Regions from separate parts of the Paenibacillus sp. Y412MC10 genome, predicted to be linked through region 1. Evidence: riboswitches for the same ligand, from Rfam matches in the RefSeq annotation. Region 1 holds a riboswitch; the other holds the start of a gene.

Evidence for each region. Region 1 has a riboswitch for ZMP and ZTP ahead of purT (phosphoribosylglycinamide formyltransferase 2). Riboswitches for the same ligand answer to the same signal wherever they lie in the genome.
Region 2: linked by a shared signal. The riboswitch ahead of GYMC10_RS19145 (bifunctional 5,10-methylenetetrahydrofolate dehydrogenase/5,10-methenyltetrahydrofolate cyclohydrolase) and the one ahead of purT (phosphoribosylglycinamide formyltransferase 2) in region 1 are both predicted to bind ZMP and ZTP.

Annotation. Positions count from the first base shown of each region.
Region 1 covers NC_013406.1:4,276,955-4,280,965, forward strand. The annotation lists gene purT (phosphoribosylglycinamide formyltransferase 2) at 101-1,261, opposite strand; ZMP/ZTP riboswitch at 1,344-1,424, opposite strand; gene GYMC10_RS18350 (LysR family transcriptional regulator) at 1,485-2,360, opposite strand; gene dapA (4-hydroxy-tetrahydrodipicolinate synthase) at 2,472-3,347, shown strand; gene GYMC10_RS18360 (ATP-binding protein) at 3,613-4,011, shown strand, end outside.
Region 2 covers NC_013406.1:4,444,177-4,448,187, reverse strand. The annotation lists gene GYMC10_RS19155 (TIGR03943 family putative permease subunit) at 1-472, opposite strand, end outside; gene GYMC10_RS19150 (permease) at 580-1,590, opposite strand; ZMP/ZTP riboswitch at 1,745-1,824, shown strand; gene GYMC10_RS19145 (bifunctional 5,10-methylenetetrahydrofolate dehydrogenase/5,10-methenyltetrahydrofolate cyclohydrolase) at 1,892-2,734, shown strand; gene GYMC10_RS19140 (LacI family DNA-binding transcriptional regulator) at 3,043-4,011, shown strand, end outside.

The DNA.
Region 1 (4,011 bases):
TTTGGATCCCTGATTTCTCTATAACTGAAAAGGCCAACCGGTCATTTCGGTTGGCCTTTTCAACATGATGACATGTGATATCCCTATGGAATTCCGATGTTTATGCCTCTTCGACGGCAAGCTTATCCAAGGCCAGCTTCGCACGTGACCGCGCTTCTTCGACATCGCCGGCGGTTGACAGCGCGACTGCTACTCGTCTTCCGACCTTGGTTACCGGTTTGCCGAACATGCGAAGCTGCGTATTCGGAACGGCCAGCGCTTGATCGGCGCCTGTAATCGTATAGTCTTCCAGCTCTCGGCCGGCTTTCAGGGGGCGGCTGGCTCCCGGCGTGATCAATTCGATCTCTGGTATCGGAAACCCGAGAATGGCACGGACATGAAGCGCAAATTCGGATAGATTTTGCGTGACCAGCGTAACCAGCCCAGTATCATGCGGACGCGGGGATACCTCGCTGAAGTACACCTTATCCTCGGCCAAAAATAATTCAACGCCGAACAAGCCGTATCCGCCAAGCTCGTCGGTAATCTTCCGCGCAATATATTTAGCTTCCTCGATTTGCGCTTCAGACATATCGTGCGGCTGCCACGATTCGATATAATCTCCGCTTTCCTGAATATGCCCGATCGGCGCACAGAAGCTTGTTCCATTGACGGAGCGGACGGTCAGAAGCGTGATTTCCGACTGGAATGAAATGAATTCCTCAATGATCACCCTTCCGTTCTGCACGCGGCCGCCTTCCATGGCGATGTTCCAGCAGGACTCGATATCCCCTTCCGAACGGCACACGCTTTGACCTTTGCCGGAGGAGCTCATCAGCGGTTTGATCACGCACGGAAAACCCATGTCCAGGACAGACTGCTTGAATTCCTCATAGGTATCGGCAAATCGATATTCCGCAGTCGGCAGTCCCAACTCCTCTGATGCCAACCGGCGGATCCCCTCACGGTCCATCGTAAGCTTTGCGGCTCTGGCGGTAGGAATCACCCGAAACCCCTCATCCTCCAGCTTCACCAGCTCCGCAGTAGCCAGCGCTTCAATCTCCGGAACGATCAGGTCCGGCTTTTCCAACTCAATAATAGCGCGCAGCTTCTCTCCGTCCAGCATATCGATCACATGGCTGTGATCGGCAACGTGCATGGCAGGAGCATCGGCATAACGATCGACGGCTACGGTTTGGACACCCAATCGTTGTGCTTCAATTACGACTTCTTTCCCTAGTTCTCCGGATCCCAGCAGCAATATTTTTTTCGTTTTGAACATCGTTGTTTTATCCCCTTTTCATAGTTTCAGAGACGATAGAAGCCCAAGAAAATAATAAAGAGGTAAGGGAAATAAACTCCCTTACCTCTGCCCAGGCGTACGGCCGTTGTCATTCATGTGCTCCCTCATGGTTCCCCATGCTACGCCAGTCACACATAAACCTATACATTGTTACATAAATGATACTGAATCTTTTCGTTAAATGCAATATCAGCCTGCGTCCTTAGGATTTAGACTTCAACATTTCGATCATATCCTGAAGCGAGTGTGACAGCCATTTCTTAGGATGAACGACAATCTGGATGTCCAGTCGAATGTCTGGGTGTTGAAAGGGAAGAATCGCCAGCTCTCCCCTCTTGATTTCCTCCTCTGCTACCATTCTCGGCAATAGGGAGATGCCGGTGCCGGACATGATATATCTTTTGATTGCCTCGGGGTTGCCCAATTCCAAACCAATACGGACGGGAGCTCCGCTGGCGCGCAGCACTTTTTCCAACATGATTCGGTAATTGCAAGTATCCTCGGTCATAATCCATTCGTAATCAGCCAGATGCTCCAGCTCGATGACGGGCAACCTGTGAAGCGGATGATCCGGATGGGCAATCAGATGGAGGGGCTCTTCCCGGATCGAGATCCAATTCAATGAAGTGTCTTCCGGTTTGTTCTCCAGAATAAGCCCGAGATCGTACTCGCCCTCTCTTACCTTACTGACGATGCTATCTTCACGATCCGTTTGCAAGCGGATGGCAAGATCTTCATGCTCCTGTCTTAGCCGATGAAGGACGGATGGAAGAAAATATGCGGCAAGCGAATCGATCGTTCCAATCGATAAGATGCCCCCGCCTTGTTTCGTCAGCTTTTCCTTAGACTGCTGGAACAGATCCAGCATTTGGACAGCATACTTGAACAGCTCCTCCCCTGACTTCGTCAGGCGCAGGCCTCTGCCATACCGTTCAAACAGCTTGACGCCGTATTCCTTCTCCAGCTTCTGAATCTGGGTGGTAACGCTGGATTGTGCATAACCCAATTCGTCAGCAGCTTTAGTAAAGCTCTTTCGAACAGCAACCTCCCTGAAGGTTTGCAGATAGATCAGTTCCATCGCTCTCTCCTCATCAATAATATTGATAATAACTATCTATTATTATAGATAACACCGATCCCGATTCCCATGGTAAAGTAAAGCCACAATTCATGAAATGGAGGAAAGATCATGTTGAGTCCGCAAGATTTGAGAGGTATTTATGTTCCGGTGGTCACTCCCTTTTCACATGAATACGCATTGGATGTTCCGTCTTATCATCGTTATTTGGAGAATTTGTTATCCCATGACATTCAAGGATTGATCATCAACGGTACGACCGGAGAGGCGCCGACGGTAACTTGGGAAGAGGTCGTTCAAGTGGTGGAGGAAACGCGAAAAGGTCTGGACGGGCGGCAATTGCCGGTCATTATTGGTACGGGTACCAACGATACGTTCTCCAGCATGAAGCGGACGGAATGGGCAGGACATATCGGGGCAGACGCGGTATTGGTGGTCACGCCGTATTACAGCCGCCCTTCGATTGAGGGCATTATACAACATTTCTGCAAAGTCGCGGAGGTGGGGATACCGGTTATTTTGTACGAAGTTCCTTCGCGCACTGGAATTTCCTTACCGGTCGATGCCATTCGAAGAATCATGGAGATCCCCGGTGTCATCGGAATGAAGGACAGCACTGCGAGTACGGAGCTTATGAGAAGCTTGTCTCCATACGATACGAAGCCTGTTCTATGCGGGGACGATGTCCGCTTTCATGAGATGCTGTGTCATGGTGCATCCGGGGGCATTTTGGCGTCGGCCAATGTGAATACCGAGGCTTTTATCCGTGTGTATCAATTAGCGGCCCAAGGGGATTACTCTCGTTCCGAAACGGAGTTTGAAGTGCTGCTTCCCGTTATTCATCAGTTGTTCGCAGAATCCAATCCCGCTCCGCTAAAATGGCTGCTTGCCAAGCAAGGCCTTATCTCATCGGACACCCTGCGCCTGCCGATGGGCCCCATTACGGATGAGCTCAAGCTATCTTTGAATCAAGCATTCAAAGGCTGAGAAACTTTAAATCATGGACGTAACAGGTTTCTCCTCAAGAGTGGCGGGACGCATTCGCTTCCTTGCCATGCTTGGATGGATGATTCGATGCTATAGGGCGCACATGCTTTCAATCAGCAGATGATGGGATGGATGATACTGACATTTTACGCAAAAAAAGATATCCTGCTTAGATCTATCGCTTTAAAGGATTGATGAATGAAATCGCCCCACTTATAATATGGGTACATTCAATTCCTCCCAGAAATTTGAAAGGAGACTTGCAGTGCTGCCCTATTCCAGCCCTAATCATGATTTTGCCTTTGAACAATCTGTAATCGGTATGGCTTTGGTATCGCTAGATGGAACGATTCTTAAGGTCAATTCGGCACTATGTGATCTGTTGGGTTACTCGCCGCAGGAGTTAACTGCCGGGGCGCCGCAAGAAGAAAACAGCCTCCGCGAGTTATTGAATCGAGTGATTCAGAACGCTAGGGCTGCCCAGGGTCATCAGCCATCCGTCCCCCCGGTTGAATATGCTTACCGTCATCCGTCTGATCGCGAGTTATACCTTAGTGCACGCTGCAGCGTTGATCACGATCCGGAGCGGGGGCCCAAGGGATACTTGGTACAATTCGAGGATCGAACGCTGCTGAGACAGCTCATGAAACAGCTGGAGCAGAAG
Region 2 (4,011 bases), 170 kb from region 1:
CGATGTCCTCCGCTGCCGCCAGGTCATCATTCGTTCCATGCTTCTCCATGCCCGATACGGCGGGAGCATTCCGCTCCTCGGTTTTACGGCGAACATCGGGGTTCGGATAGGTGTAAATCATGCCTTTTTTGGCCGCCATATCGCTGCCGAGGGCTTGGTCCGGCAGGAGCAGGCCGAACAGCAGCGGCACCGAGAATAACCCGTAAACCGATATGTTTTTGATCAGTCCGCTGGGCAGGGGGTGCTCGCAATCGCACACCTCGCCGGAAACTCCCGCAATGGCGTGCCACAGCATGCCGAAAGCTATGAACAACAGCGGCACGGGACAGAGCAGAAGCAGGGTCTGCATATGGGGAGCCAAGTAATAGTCCAGCGAATTTGATGCGTTTAGATGCATGATATAGGCGGCTAGAGCTGCGATTAGCAGCGACCGCAGCATATAGTGGCTTCGCAGGCTCAGACTGGGATTCACGTCCCGAACACCTCCAATCTCAAGTGGATATCCGAAGGCATAACAGCCTGAAGGTGCCGTTATTCCAACCGTTTTCGTGTATTGCCACTCTAGTTTGTTTACTACACCTAACCGCCGAATAGCGCGTTGACGGTTACAGAGCCGATAAAGACAAGCGTAATCACCAGCAGGCTTAAACCGATCACGAATTTGGTCTTGAAGGTAGCCGACAGCATGAGCAGGCTTTTGAAATCCAGCATCGGGCCGAGAACCAGGAAGGAAACCAGCGGGCCGACGGTAAAGGTGTGCGTGAATGCCGATGCCACGAAGGCGTCCGAAGTTGAGCAGAGGGACAGGATGAAGGCAAATCCCATCATGAACAGATAGGAGGCGGCAGGACCGTTCCCCAGAGCCAGCAGTTCCTCCCTCGGAATGAAGGATTGGATGCAGGCCGTCAGGAAAGCACCCAGGACTAAATATTTGCACATCTCGATCAGCTCGTCTCCGGCGTGGACAAACATGCTTCTCCAGGTTTTGGGATGCTCATGCAACAAACGTTCCCCCTTGCTGGAGCCCTGTTCGGCGAACTCTTGAAGAGAACGCTTCAGGGGGCTGCTTTTTGAAAAAACATAGACGAGCAAACCCGTCGTCACCGCGACTGCAAAAGCCAGTCCCATTCGTCCGATCGTCACTTCGGGATGCGAACGGAAGGCCATGATCGTTGATGCGAATACAATGGGATTCAGAATAGGACCGCTGAGGATAAAGGTGACGGCGATATAGGCGGGCATACCTTTCAGCATCAACCTGCGAACGACCGGGATCATCCCGCATTCGCAGATGGGAAACAGGATGCCGAGCATGGAAGCGAACAGGACGCCAACCACCGGATTCTTCGGCGTGAGACGCCGCACCCATTGCTCTTGTACGAACAGCTGCAGAAGGGACGACAGCAGCACTCCAAGCAAAATAAAAGGAAGTGCCTCAAGGAAGATGCCCGTGAAGACGGTTTTAATCTGCTGTAGGTCTTGGCTGGGTATGGGGTTTAAGTCCCTCTGCAGCCATATCGTCAAGACCGGAATCACGAACACAAGCGGCAGTATAAAGGGCAGCATTTTGAAGATCGCCGGATATCTCATCAAGGCCTCCTGGAGCGAATTGTTCTTAGGACATTCTATGCTTGTACCATCGGCAACATACGTGATTTCATGGAATAAATCAAAAACTTTACGATTAAAAAGCAGCCGCATAGCCGGTGGCGCGAAGTCCAAAGTCGTGATATATTAAAAAAAGTTATCCATGTGTTACTGGCGTAGCTTGGGTTACCAAGAGGGAGCACATGGGATCATATGCCGTACGCCTGGGCAAGAGGTAAGGAGACGTTCGAGTCGCCTTGCCTCTTTATGTTTTTTTAATACAATGGCGAAGGAGCGGATTAGCATGAGTAAGGAACCCGTAATTTTGGATGGAAAAAAAGTATCCGATGATATCAAGGCAAAGCTGGCGGTGAAGGTACAAGAATTGAAACAGCAAGGGGTAACCCCTTGTCTGGCAACGATTCTGGTTGGCGATGATCCTGCTTCGGCGACCTATGTGCGGATGAAGGGAAATGCGTGCGAGCGGCTTGGCATCATATCCAAGAAAGTAGTGCTGGAGACATCGACAACGACGGAGGAGTTGATCGCCGCGATTCAAGCACTGAACGAGGATCCGAACGTCCACGGTATTCTGCTTCAGCACCCGGTACCGCACCATATCGATGAGCGGGCGGCTTTTGATGCCATCGACATTAAAAAAGACGTGGATGGAGTAACCACGCTCGGGTTCTCGCAAAATGCGTTTGGTTTCGCCGATTACCCGTCATGTACGCCGGCGGCGATTATCGCGATTATGGACTATTACAGCCTGCCGATCGAAGGGAAGCATGCGGTGGTGGTCGGACGCAGTCCGATTCTGGGCAAGCCGGTATCGATGATGCTGCTCAATCGCAACGCCACGGTTACGATCTGCCATTCGAGAACGAAGAACCTTGGGGAGATTGTGTCCCAAGCGGATATTGTGGTTGCGGCCGTAGGCAAGCCTAATTTCATTCAAGGGGACTGGATCAAGCCGGGTGCCGTCGTGTTGGACGCCGGTTACAATAAAGGAAATATCGGGGACTGCGATTATGAAGCCTGCGCCAAGGTGGCATCCGCAATCACGCCGGTACCGGCGGGCGTCGGCCCCGTGACGATTGCGACATTGCTGAAGCATACCGTCGAATCGGCCGAGCGAACCGTCTAAGGCAAAGGGAATGCACTTGACCATTAACATGTGAAGTAAGGGTGCACTGCGCTCACTGAATCATCCCTTCGAATCCTTCATTTCATGCCAGAGCCTGGAACATAGAAGCAAATATGGACGATGCAATGCTAGGCTTGGAGCCCGCATTTCACGGACCCCTGGACGTCATGGTATAGTTAGGAATAAGCGAATTACGAAGGGGAGAGATTCATGTTTATACGAATCATGGCCTGTTGTGCGGGACAACAGAGAGCTGCAGAGAATGATCCGTTCGATGCTGCGCTGCTAACGGCTCCGGAGATCTTGGCATGAAAAACACGATCGCCGATATTGCCCACAAAGCCGGAGTTGCCAAAAGCACGGTCTCCCGTTTCTTGAACGGAGGATCCGTCAGTCATGCGACACGCCGCAAGATTGAGCAGGTTATTCAGGAAACCGGCTATATCCCGAATTCTTTTGCGCAAAGCCTGAAAGCGAAAAAAACGAGCATGATCGGCACCATTATGCCACGTCTGGACTCCTTCTCCGCATCGCAGACGGTCGCCGGCATGGACGAAGAATTAAGAAAACACGGATATCAGCTTCTGATCATCAACGCAAGCCAGGATTTATCCAGGGAGATCGAAGCGCTGTATGATCTCGCCAGACAAAAAATATCAGGCATTATTCTGTTCGCCACGCAGGTGACGGAAACCCATCTTGCCGCGATTCAAGAGATCGACATTCCGGTCATTCTGCTCGGACAACAGCATGACCATGTCCACAGCATGATCTATAACGATTATGCCGCAGGTTATGACATGGGCCGGTACGTGCTGTCGATGGGACATCGTCAAATTGCCTATATCGGGGTGACGGAAAAGGACGTTGCCGTCGGAGTCAAGCGGAAGGAAGGGTTCCTCAAAGCGGTAAGCGAGTATGAAGAGGCGGAAGCGGTTCTCTATGAGAGTGGATTCAAGATGTCGGATGGTGTGAAGACGGCATGCTCCATGTTTGAGCTGAACCGAACGCTGCCAACGGCCGTGGTCTGCGCCACGGACAACATTGCGCTAGGCGTGATGAAAGCGGCGCACATGAAAGGCATCCCTATTCCTGACCAACTTTCCGTTACCGGATTTGGCGGATACGACGTAACCGAGGTGATTCATCCCGGGTTAACAACGGTGAAATACGGATATTTCCAAGCGGGCCACCTCGCGGCACAGCATATTATGAAGCTGGTCAACGACGAGCCAGTGGATTTCCTAACGGTCATGAATTGCGAGATGATTCATCGG